DNA from 2 places in the Solibacillus isronensis genome. Region 1 is predicted to be linked to the other one. Evidence: riboswitches for the same ligand, from Rfam matches in the RefSeq annotation. Region 1 holds a riboswitch; the other holds the start of a gene.
The links. A riboswitch is a leader RNA that binds a small molecule or an ion and turns the genes downstream of it on or off. The one in region 1 is predicted to bind thiamine pyrophosphate.
Positions count from the first base shown of each region.

Region 2: linked by a shared signal. The riboswitch ahead of thiW (energy coupling factor transporter S component ThiW) and the one ahead of tenA (thiaminase II) in region 1 are both predicted to bind thiamine pyrophosphate.

Region 1 is NZ_JAMBOC010000001.1:233,932-240,044, forward strand. Features, by position in the region: gene M3166_RS01110 (hypothetical protein) at 1-160, opposite strand, end outside; gene M3166_RS01115 (hypothetical protein) at 295-498, shown strand; gene M3166_RS01120 (cell wall hydrolase) at 577-1,017, opposite strand; gene M3166_RS01125 (glycoside hydrolase family 18 protein) at 1,223-2,479, shown strand; gene M3166_RS01130 (NAD(P)H-dependent flavin oxidoreductase) at 2,601-3,581, shown strand; TPP riboswitch at 3,719-3,817, shown strand; TPP riboswitch at 3,884-3,982, shown strand; gene tenA (thiaminase II) at 4,058-4,750, shown strand; gene thiM (hydroxyethylthiazole kinase) at 4,728-5,471, shown strand; gene thiD (bifunctional hydroxymethylpyrimidine kinase/phosphomethylpyrimidine kinase) at 5,468-6,113, shown strand, end outside.
Region 2 is NZ_JAMBOC010000002.1:150,727-156,839, reverse strand. Features, by position in the region: gene M3166_RS12515 (amino acid ABC transporter ATP-binding protein) at 1-607, shown strand, start outside; gene M3166_RS12510 (S-ribosylhomocysteine lyase) at 623-1,093, shown strand; gene M3166_RS12505 (SRPBCC family protein) at 1,215-1,712, shown strand; gene M3166_RS12500 (VOC family protein) at 1,998-2,393, shown strand; gene thiW (energy coupling factor transporter S component ThiW) at 2,493-2,999, opposite strand; TPP riboswitch at 3,087-3,175, opposite strand; gene M3166_RS12490 (cupin domain-containing protein) at 3,285-3,857, opposite strand; gene M3166_RS12485 (nucleotidyltransferase) at 3,936-4,736, opposite strand; gene M3166_RS12480 (3'-5' exonuclease) at 5,038-5,793, opposite strand; gene M3166_RS19585 (alanine:cation symporter family protein) at 5,907-6,113, opposite strand, start outside.

The DNA of each region.
Region 1 (6,113 bases):
AATACATTTTTCTTTTTCCTTTTTTTGCTTGCTGATGGAGCTCGGTTAGTTCATTCGCAATTTCTTCCTTTACTTTGTTTGGTGCAATTTTCATGTTTTTCGGTGTTTGCGGTAATGATTGTTTATTCGTTCCTTTACTTTTACTATCATCTCTGCCCATTTAAATGCTCCTTTCAATATTGGTTCCTTCTTAATATGGCTTTACAACTTTTTTTCATTACAAAAATTGAGGAAGCCTGAAAAAAGCATAAAACCTCCTATCCTGAGCACATTAAGCCAGTAGGAGGTGATGAAATGAGCAAAAACAGTAAAGAAACGATGAATACGCGAACACATAATCCTTTTTCTACCTATAAAGAATTACACCGAAATACAACAAGTCACAACCGGAATCCTGAAGATAATACAGCGGAATTTGCCGAAGAGTTCGATTCGAAATTAAAAAATAAAAATAATAAAACAAACCATGATAAAAACCAGCAATCCAATAAAAAGTAACGGATAAAGAAAAATGAAAAAGCCTCGCTACATAGAATGTACAAGGCTTTTTCTTATATAGCTGGGCAATAGGTAAATCTAGCCCATATAAACACTTTCACATGTTCCTGCTATAGGCTCATAGAAACAATGCTGTTTAAATTGACCTGTAAATGGTTGATCGTACCAAGTAGGAGGACATGGGCCGGATGGGTTAAAATACCAAAGTGCATATTTCGCCGGATGGTCTCGCCAATAGTCCAGCGTCTGTCTTGCTAATCTTCTTTCAGTCTCTCTAGCCCTCTGATAAAACATGTTTCCTTTTTGTACCGCCTCAAAAGAATAGTTATTGCCCTGTACTTGGAAAATAACCTGCTCGATTGTTCTCACATCATTAAAATCCAGGCATGAAGCAACAGCTCGGTTCACAATTACATTTCCGACATACAGCATCCCTTGTTTTCCTTCACCTTCAGCCTCAGCCCGCATCATTCGTGCCATCAAATCCACATCGGAATCCCGGTATTTTACTCTTGGCATTTTTTCACCTCACAACTATAGTATGAAACAGTTAACCTGGTTGCGCATATGAATGAATGAAAATGTATAATATTGTTTTTTGTCATGGTTACTTATATATTTCTAACCTATCTTTCCGCATTAATACGGTATATAGTTCATAAATTAGTACATAGGAAAAGGAGGACGGACAATTCAAATTCATGTAGTACAACCGGGAGAATCATTGTGGGCAATCGCACAGGCTTATGGAACAACGGTGCAGAGTTTAGTGGAAGCCAACCAAATTCCGGAGCCGGCCCGGTTAGTGGTCGGGCAAGCATTGGTCGTTCCATTGAAAGGGCAGTATTATATTGTACAGCCAGGGGATAGTTTATGGTCAATTGGTCAACGTTTTCAGGTGAATTATTTAACGCTCGCACAAGCAAATGGCTTGAATCCAGATGCGTTGCTGATGATTGGCACCTCATTGTATATACCGGAACCAACTAAAAGGTCCGCAGAAATTTTGGCATATGTAGAACCAAGAGGCGATGAAATAAGTGATACGCTGCTCGACCAAGTTCGGGAGGCAAGTCCTTATTTAACGTATTTAGCTATTTTCAGTTTTGAAGCAAGACGGGATGGTTCATTAAAAGCGCCTACAATTAACCCATTACCGGAAATTGCTGAACAAAATAATACAGGAATAGCAATGGCAATCACTAATCTCGAGGATTATCAGTTTAGTGCTGAGCTAGCACGTGATATTTTCCAAAGTGTTGCTGTTCAAAATTTACTGCTGGACAATATCATTGCTGAAGCAAAGCGTATCGGAAATATTTTGGATATTCATTTTGATTTTGAACGGATTGCACGCGATCAGCGGGAAGCTTATAATAATTTCCTCCGAAGAGCTGTCGAGCGTATGCATGCGGAAGGATATACCGTTTCTACCGCATTGGCTCCAAAAACGAGAGCCGATCAGCCAGGGGAATGGTTTATGGGCCATGACTATAAGGCGCACGGCGAAATAGTGGATTTTGTTATGTTGATGACATATGAGTGGGGCTATTCTGCTGGACCTCCAATGGCCGTTTCTCCGCTGCCTCAAGTCGAACAAGTAGTACAATATGCATTAACAGAAATTCCTGCAAATAAAATTTTACTTGGGCAAAATTTGTATGGTTACGATTGGACATTACCTTTTGTACAAGGAGGAGATTACGCAGAAGCGATAAGCCCGCAACGTGCAATTGAAGTGGCCAAACGCTACAACGCAGCAATCCAATTTGACTATACAGCACAGGCACCCTACTTTAACTATTATGATGAGCAAGGGCGTTCACATATTGTCTGGTTTGAAGATGCGCGTTCGATTCAGGCGAAGTTCGATTTAGTAAAGCGATTAAATTTGCGCGGAGTCGGCTATTGGAAGCTCGGTCTGCCATTCCCGCAAAATTGGCAGCTCATCGGGGCTAATTTTAATGTAGTGAAGAAATAGCAAAAGGAAAGAAAGTCAGATGAAAAAACATCTGACTTTTTGATTGTCATCTAAATTAAGAAGGAGATTTTATTGAAGCTGATGAAGTATTAGTAGTAGCTGAATAAAAGGGGGATTATAGATGGGGAATATTCCGGAAATTTTACAAAACTTACGTATCCCAGTAATCGGGGCACCATTGTTTATTATTAGCAATCCGAAATTGGTCATTGAACAATGTAAGGCAGGAATAGTCGGGTCAATGCCTGCGTTAAATGCAAGACCGGCAAGCCAGTTGGATGAATGGTTAGCTGAAATTACAGAGGAGTTGGCCAGCTATAATGCCAAAAATCCGGATCAGCCGGCTGCGCCATTTGCCATTAATCAGATTGTTCATAAAACAAATGAACGTCTGGAACAGGATATGGAGCTCTGTGTGAAATATAAAGTTCCGATTATTATTACTTCACTTGGGGCACGTGAAGAAGTATTTGAGGCAGCTCATAGTTATGGAGGCATCGTTTTCCATGATGTCATTAACAATCATTTTGCAAAAAAAGCGATTCAAAAAGGTGCAGACGGCATCATTGCTGTAGCAACAGGTGCAGGTGGCCATGCAGGTCAGCAAAGCCCATTTGCGCTCGTACAGGAAATCCGTGAATGGTTTGACGGTCCATTAGCTTTATCAGGATCAATCGCACGAGGACATTCGGTATTGGCTGCACAGGCGATGGGGGCTGATTTTGGCTATATCGGTTCACCATTCATCGCGACCGAAGAAGCGTTTGCTCGTCAAGAATATAAACAGATGATTGTTGATAGTACTGCAGAAGATATTGTATACAGCAATTTATTTACAGGAATCCACGGGAATTATTTGAAAGGTTCTATCATGAACGCGGGGATGGACCCGAGTAATTTAAAAGAAAGTAATCCTTCAGCAATGAACTTTAATGATAATACCGCAAAAGCCTGGAAAGATATTTGGGGCAGCGGGCAAGGAATTGGCGCGATTAAAGAGATTACTTCCACAAAACAATATGTCGATAAACTGGCCGAGGAATATGCTCAGGCTTATCAGGAACTGACTGGTAAAAGATCTGCAGTAACCCATTTACAATAGATGTCAGCGCATCATTAGTAACAAAATTTCTACTAACGATGCGCTATTTTGTGAATTTGTTATTGAACTATTAATTTCGTAATTTTGTGAATTCACTTGCCCGGTTCGAATTAATTTGTTACACTCGGGGTAATTAAATGCATTTGCGGGGGGACACATCAGTGTTGAGAAGGTTAAAACCTGACCCTTAGAACCTGGCCGTTAATACGGACGTAGGGAGCAAAGTACACGCTATACATATGTACTTACTTTGGCTCCGCGTATCTTTTACGTGGAGTCTTTCTTTTGCAAATACACAAGCATTTGATTTGCGGGGGGACACAGCAGTGTTGAGAAGGTTAAAACCTGACCCTTGGAACCTGGCCGTTAATACGGACGTAGGGAGCAATGAAAAGTGGTACGTACACTTTTTGGGGACGTCTCTCTATATTGAGGCGTCTTTTTTGTGCTTCCGCCAACAAAAAGGAGGAGTAACAATGGGATTTTGTGAAAAGGTAAGGAAAGAAACGGATTTTTATTGGGAGGCTAGCTTCTATCATCCTTTTGTACAAGGGATTGCAGATGGGAGTTTACCGCTTGAAAAGTTTAAGTTTTATATGCTGCAGGATGCATATTATTTAAAACATTATACGAAAGTTCTTGCTCTTGCAGCTGCAAAAGCGACTACGGATGACGATGTTCAATATTTTCTGCAAACAGCAAAATTTATTCATGACGCAGAGCTGGAGTTACACCGTACAACGTTTAAAGAATTAGGTGTGACAGCGGATGATTTGGAACAATTCGAACCGGCTCCAGCAGCCTATAACTATGTAAGCCATATGTATAATGCAGTGCATAACGGAGATGTAGCAGAAGCATTTGCGGCAATCCTGCCATGCCCATGGCTGTATCAGGAGATTGGGCAAAGGTTAAAAGATGCATGCCCGAATGTCCCTCTTTATGAACAGTGGATTGCATTATATGCTTCCGAGGAGATGCTTCAAAATATTGAAGTACAAAAATCGATGCTGGATCGATATGCGGAAGAACAACCTGCAAAGCTAAAAGTATTGCAGGAGCATTTTAAGAAAAGCTGTTATTACGAATGGATGTTCTGGGAGATGCCTTGGACAAAGCAAAGCTGGGAACAAGGGGTGTATATAAATGAGTCTGCAAGTAATTCATAAAAATCAACCGTTAGTACATTGCATTACAAATTATGTCGTCGCAAACTTTACAGCGAATGGTTTGCTGGCGGTGGGTGCTTCACCAGTAATGGCGGATGCAATAGAAGAAGTGGGGGAAATGGCTGCCCAGGCCAATGCTTTGCTTTTAAATATGGGCACTTTGAATGAACGGACAATAGAGTCGATGAAGAAAGCAGGACTTAGCGCAAACATGCATAATACTCCGCTTGTTTTTGATCCAGTAGGTGTAGGGGCAACGAAGTTTCGAGCGGAGACAGCACAACAATTGCTCGACCTTTTAAAGATTAATGTAATCCGTTGCAATATTGGAGAAATGGCGGCTCTGGCGGGAGTAAATTGGGCGTCTAAAGGTGTGGATAGTGGCAAAGGAGATATCGATGTTGCAGTGACTGCCAAAAAGTTGGCTAATAACTATCAATGTATTGTGATCGTAACAGGAGAACAAGATGTTATTACTGATGGGATAAGAGTGGAATTTGTAGAGGGTGGTCATGAAAAGGTGACAAAAATGACGGGGAGTGGCTGCTTGCTTAGTGCCTTTTGTGCAGCGGTGCTTGCAAACAGTAAAGAACCGTTTGATGACTTACTAACGCTACTGAATGAATATAAACAGGTAAGTGCCAATTCTGTTGCAGCTATAGGAAATTTCCACACAAATTTCTTGAATCAACTAGAGAATTTAGCGGAGGGACGAAAATGATTACATGTACGATAGCAGGATCGGATAGCGGTGGCGGTGCCGGGATTCAAGCCGATTTAAAAACGTTTCAGGAACTCCGTGTATTCGGTACATCAGTAATCACCGCATTAACCGCACAAAATACTGAAGGAGTGCATGGAATTTTTCCGACAACGGCTGATTTCGTTCAAGCTCAGCTAAAGGCAGTACTTCAAGATTTCGACGTAAAGGCAATTAAGACAGGGATGCTGTTTAGTGCTGAAATTATCGAAGCCATTGTGACTTTACTAAAAAATACGGATATTCCGCTTATCGTTGATCCGGTCATGATTGCAAAAGGCGGTGCCAGTTTGCTAGAGCAGCAGGCAACAACAGCTCTTAAAGAAAAGTTATTGCCGCTCGCAACCGTTTGTACCCCGAACATTCCGGAAGCGGAAATCCTGACTGGTTATACAATACAAAATGAAAAAGATATCAATTTAGCGGCGCATGATTTATTAAGTCTGGGGCTGGAATGTGTAGTCATTAAGGGTGGTCACTTAAACAGTAAGCATGCGACAGATACGGTTTTCATTCGCGGGGTGCAACCATTTAAAATGAAAACCGAGCGGGTGGATACGAAACATACTCACGGTACAGGATGTACATTTTCTGCAGCGATTA
Region 2 (6,113 bases), on a different contig from region 1:
CTGTATCAATTTATTGGAGCGACCTGAAAAAGGGATTCTGACAGTCGGCAACCAAAAAGTTGAACTGAACAAGCCAATCTCTCAGAAGAACCTGCTTTCAATACGCCAAAATACAGCGATGGTATTCCAAAGCTTCAATCTGTTCCCGCATATGAAAGTGCTTGAAAATGTGATGGAAGGGCCGGTTACCGTCTTAAGGAAAGACAAAGGGGCTGCTAAACAAAAGGCACAGCAATTATTGGAGAAGGTTGGCCTGAGTCATAAAACAGACCAGTATCCATCGCAATTATCCGGAGGGCAACAGCAGCGTGTCGCCATCGCAAGAGCATTGGCAATGGAGCCGCAGTTTTTACTGTTCGATGAGCCGACAAGTGCACTGGATCCCGAGCTGGAAGGAGAAGTGCTGAAGGTGCTGAAAAATTTGGCGGAGGAAGGCAAGTCGATGATTATCGTGACGCACAACTTGAATTTTGCGCGCGAAGTGGCAGATCGGATTTTATTTCTCGAAAACGGTGAAATCGGCTATGACGGCGTAACCGAAAACTTCTTTACGGCAAACAACAACGAACGGATTCAACAATTTATAAAATCGATGCAATTTATTTAACTAGGGGGATTCAACATGACAACAGAAAAAACAAATGTAGAGAGCTTTGATTTAGACCATACGAAAGTAGTGGCACCTTATGTGCGACTTGCCGGTACGAAAACAGGAGCGAAAGGCGATGTCGTAACAAAATACGATATCCGTTTCAAACAGCCGAACAAGGCACATATGGAAATGCCGTCACTACACTCTTTAGAGCATTTAATGGCTGACCGTATCCGCAATCATAGCGAAGATGTCGTTGATTTATCGCCAATGGGCTGCCAAACAGGCTTCTACTTGGCATTACTGAACTACAATGACTATGACGGCGTATTAACGATTATTGAAAATACGCTGCAAGATGTGCTAAAGGCAGAGGCTGTTCCAGCATGTAATGAAGTGCAATGCGGCTGGGCGGCAAGCCATAGTTTAGAAGGCGCAAAAGCATTAGCTGAGGAATTTTTAGCAGGCCGCGCCGAGTGGCATATCGTTTTCGGAGAATAATTGATGAAGCAAGTCTTCTGTGAGAATAATCTCGCAGGAGACTTTTTTATTGGAGCAATTGTTTTAAAAGTTCCTGTGAATAGGTTATTAATAAACTAAAGTAACTAAAAGGAGAATTTGAATGAACAATACCTCAACGACTACATTAACAATGAAAAGAGAATTTAATGTAAAGCCTGAAAAAGTGTTTGACGCATGGTTGAATCCTGTAATGATGAAAAAGTGGTTCTTTACATTGGAAGGGACGAACAAGGTTGCACAAAATGACCCAAAAGTAGGGGGCAGTTGGGAAATTGTAGACCACCGGCAAGGTGTAGACTACCGGGCGATCGGGAAGTATGTTGAAATCAATTCGCCTGAAAAAATCGTGTTCACTTTTAAAATGCCGCAATTCAGCGAACTGGAAGATACAATCACAGTGGAGCTGAAAGAGTTGGGACAAGGCAGTGAAATGACGTTCACCCAACTGATGCATGTTGAAAATGAAGAGCAATGGACAGATGCAGACATCGTAAAAGCTCTAGATGAAATGCGAGATGGCACAGAACATGGCTGGAATTTAATGTTCATGGGTCTGAAGGAATTAGTTGAGACCGGAAAAGTGAGCTATCAAGGTTAGGACGTATAATGAAACACAAGGTGGGGGTTATGACCATCCGGTGATTGAATATTCGGGGAAGATTTTCTAATAAAAGGTTGAATTGTTCTACTATATCTTTATACGGTTCCAGAAGAAGTAGCCGCATCTTCGGAACAACAGCTCATCGCGAAATTTAAATATTAAATCAAAGGCACCGTCTAGTTAGGAGATGCCTCTAACTTATAGGGAGAAAAGTTCGCGAAAAATGGTAAAATAGGCTAAATTGAAGTGGTGTAAATTTGAATTCAGAAGGGGAAGGGTACAATGAAAAGCGCAAAACCATTTTTAATGTTTCAAGGCGGCGTTGCAGAAGAAGCAATGAACTTCTACACATCCGTTATCGAGGACGCAGAAATTACGAGTATTGTCCGCTATGGAGCAAATGAAGGCGGAGATGAAGGGAAAGTTATGCAAGCAACTTTTTCGATAAAAGGTCAGGAATTTATGTGCATTGACAGCAATTTAAAACATGAGTTTGACTTCACACCGTCATTTTCTATTTTTATTACATGTGATACAGAAGAAGAAATCAATCATCTTTATGAAAAACTGCTTGAAGGCGGCCATCCACTAATGCCAATCGGTGATTACGGTTTCAGTAAGAAATTCGGCTGGTTAAATGACCGTTACGGCGTGTCATGGCAAATCAATTTAGCTTAATAAATGTACCGGGTGTCATGAGTCGATACCCGGCGCTTCATTTTCTAATATATTTTAAAGTCTTCTAATAATAAATCCCTTGCGTTCAACGCCAGCTACTCAACCGGCATTCTGATAAAGCATCCCGCCAAACGCCCTGTTTCTCACCATAATCTTCAGCAAGCCATAGCCTAAAAGCGCACCCGCAAACGAACTCATCATAAATGCCGGGACAAAACCGAACAGTGCCGCTTCCTGACCTAAAAATAAAATCGCAATCGGATAAGTAGCCATCGCACCGAGCAACCCTGTCCCAATCACTTCACCTACAGCTGCAAACGCCAACTTCTTCGTTTTCGCAAACAAAAATGCAGCGAGAAGTGCGCCAATCATACTCCCCGGATAGGCAAAGATACTGCCTGTCCCCATCAAATTTCTTAACGTCGATGTAAGAAACGCCTGTAATACCGCATACCATGGACCGAGCAGTACCGCCGATACGACATTGGCAAAGTGCTGAATCGGAAAAATTTTTGCAAAACCTAATGGGATATACACCAAACTGCTGAGAATCGTCGTAATCGCTGCGATAATCGCGGAATATGTAAGTTTTCTCGTTTTATTCATTTCTACCATCCTTTATAATAATTTTTGCAACAAAAAAACCACTTTCAATTAAGAAAGTGGTATCGTAGCCTATACAAAAATAAAAATAGGGGATCGACACTACTTTCCTACGCTAGTATTACCTAGATCAGGTGCAAAGGGTACTTCTCAGCCAAAAGGCGCCCCTAGTAGTTTTATGAGCAGATCATCTGCTTCCAATATTAGGTTAATTTCACAATTATCATAACACGGCCGTTTCATTATGCAAATGCATTTTCTAAATTTGATTCCTTTGACCGAGAAAAACTACTGCTCATACCCGCCGCCATAATTACCGGGTTGGGCATGTTGCCAAGGGTTTGGCGGACCGATGAAAGTATTCGGTCTGACAGGAGCAATTGCCTGCTGCCATAAATTTTCGTTCATGCCATACGTATGGGCCATAATATTTGCTGGTGTCAGCTTAAGGAGGTCGGAACCTAAAATGACTTCCGGTGTCGGAGCATTAAAAATGGCAAGCAGATGCGTGTTGTTTTGCGTAGCGACTTCGTAATGCCACCACCCTTGAGGAACGTTCGCTACTTGACCGGGGGTAATCGGAAAATGCATCAGCTGTTTCGTAAACGGATTCAAAATCGAAACAATCGCACTCCCCGCAATACAGTAAACAAGTTCCGCCGCATTTTGGTGGTAGTGCGGTTCAATCACATTATTGGCACTCAAATAAATATCAAGCAGCGATATATTATCCAGTGTATTTAACTGGTTGACGCCCATTACATTAATAAAATTTTGCTGGTCTTTAACGAACAACGGGTTTTTATTAAGGTCGAATGTAAACTGGGGTTGCACTGATGTATAATCTTGATTCGGATTCAATAGTTCACCTCTTTTTTATTGTAGTTAAAATATGCAATAATTTACCAGTGTGTGCCTATGTCGTTAGTAGCCATCCATTTAAAAATACACATACAACGCATTGATTAATGTGAAAATTAAAATAAACAGGGTAGCACCACATACAATAATTTCTGTAAAGTGGACGAACATGACTCTTTCATAACTTAACTCAGCTTTACGAAAACCAAAGAAATTCCCATGACTGATAATATAAATAAACGTACTCACGACCATTAAGGAAGACATTAAAAATGAAATTGTTGGCAAAGAAGTAACGTAGCGCGAGTTGCCCCCTGTTTCCATATAGAGCGGAATATCCAACCTCTTGCTTAACACAAAACTGACAATGACCAGGATGTAGATAATAAGCGAAATATTAAAGGGATGTTTGCGGTAATCGATCAGATCAAGCATCATTTTTGTCTTCCCTTTATACTCCCAGTCCTTATTGTCTTCTACTCTGTCACCTTTCAGCATGTAAATAATACCGGCTATTACAAGCCCCGAAAATAAATACCATTCCAGCATCGTAAAAAACAGCGTCCAGCTATAAAACGGTGCGATCACAAGCGGTAGAATAACAAGTCCACTCAACCATTTATTAACTGGCTGATTAGCAGTAAGCCATTCGTTTAGAGCATGCCGTTTATCTTTTGTATGTCCTTCTTCCGGTTCCCGGTAACTGAAGAATTGATTCATTACAAAATTGCATCCTACCAGTACCAACCCGATTCCGAAAGAAAGATAAGAAGCTCTCGGATAAATTGTGATGCTATCATAATTAAGAATAATCCAGTTCCCGCTTAAGGCAGTGATCAATATCCCGGTAAGCATTATATACGAAGATAAGTTTCTCATCCGTACACCTCCAATTGTTCTATTCTACGTCGATAAGCTGGAAATAGTTTCAAAACGAAAAAGGAGGCATGCAAACGCTTCTAATAACGACCTGCATCGTTCTAATAAACAAAAAAATGTTCCAATAAAAGTGCGATGCCAATAAATCAGTGGGTTGTTCTAATAAACAGCCGACATCTTCAATTAAAGGACACCGATATTCTTATACCCCGCCGACATTTTCTAATAACCGCCCTAACTATTCTAATAAAATCACAAAACAAAAAAGCGATCGCACAAATAGAACCGATAGAACCGTCTCCTACTGTGCAGTCGCTTTTTTCAAAATAAGCTGCAGTATTTCATTGGCACAAATCGCATCCGCATCGGCTGTATGATGGTTAAGAAGCGGGATGTTATACGTTTCGGCAATAACATTTAAATTATTTCTCGGACTGTCCAAATATTTGCGCGCAAGCATTACCGTACAGGCTGCCGGATTCGTTGGACGAATGCCATTTCGGAAAAACTCGAGTGCGAGGAAGCTGTACCAGTCAAACCCGATATGGTGACTGACAATCGGCAAATCACCTAAAAAATCTTTAAAGGCGTGAATGACAGGGGAGATCGTTTGCTCACCTTTCACCCGTTCATTAGTAATCCCGTGAATATGCGAATTTTTAATCAGTTTTTCCGGATTCACAAAGCGGTGAAAAAGGTCCACCGTTTCTCCGTCACGTATTTTTAGCGCAGCTATTTCCACGATTTTATCACCTCTAGCAGCAGAGCCACCCGTCGTTTCAATATCGACGACGATATATTCGGGTGCATGCTCCAACAGTTCCACCATTTCCGCAACCTTCAAGCGCGGGCTATACGTTGTAATAAACTTTCTTAAATACTGCGCGGCAAGCTTCGTATTGTAATAATGGCCATAGCGCGTCCGGGCAATATAGCCGTGCTGTTCCAGTTCATCAATTGCCTCTGTCGGATAGCTTGCGGCCAATGCTTCACGTTTGGCAAAGCCCACAATCGAGCACGTAATCAGGATGCGGATATGCAGCCGTTCGATGTTCATAAACTTCACCTCTTAATTGGAACGTTTGTTCTATAATTGAACCATATATGAAGTAAATAATAAATAAAAAAGCTGACCACAACCGAAACAACGAGCAATGGTCAGCCTATCACTTATTTAGAAAACGGATTCGGCACTGGTTGCAGACGCTCTTGGACTTTCTTCGCAACGACCGTTTTTCCTTTTGAAGGAACGGTATTTGGTATTGAAGATCTTGCTTCGAGGTCTTCCCAGAAATCCGCGTTTTTAATCCCTAACACTAACGGATTGAACGTTGGGTTAAGCCCCAAACGTTTTTGCGTATCGTAATCTTTCAGTGC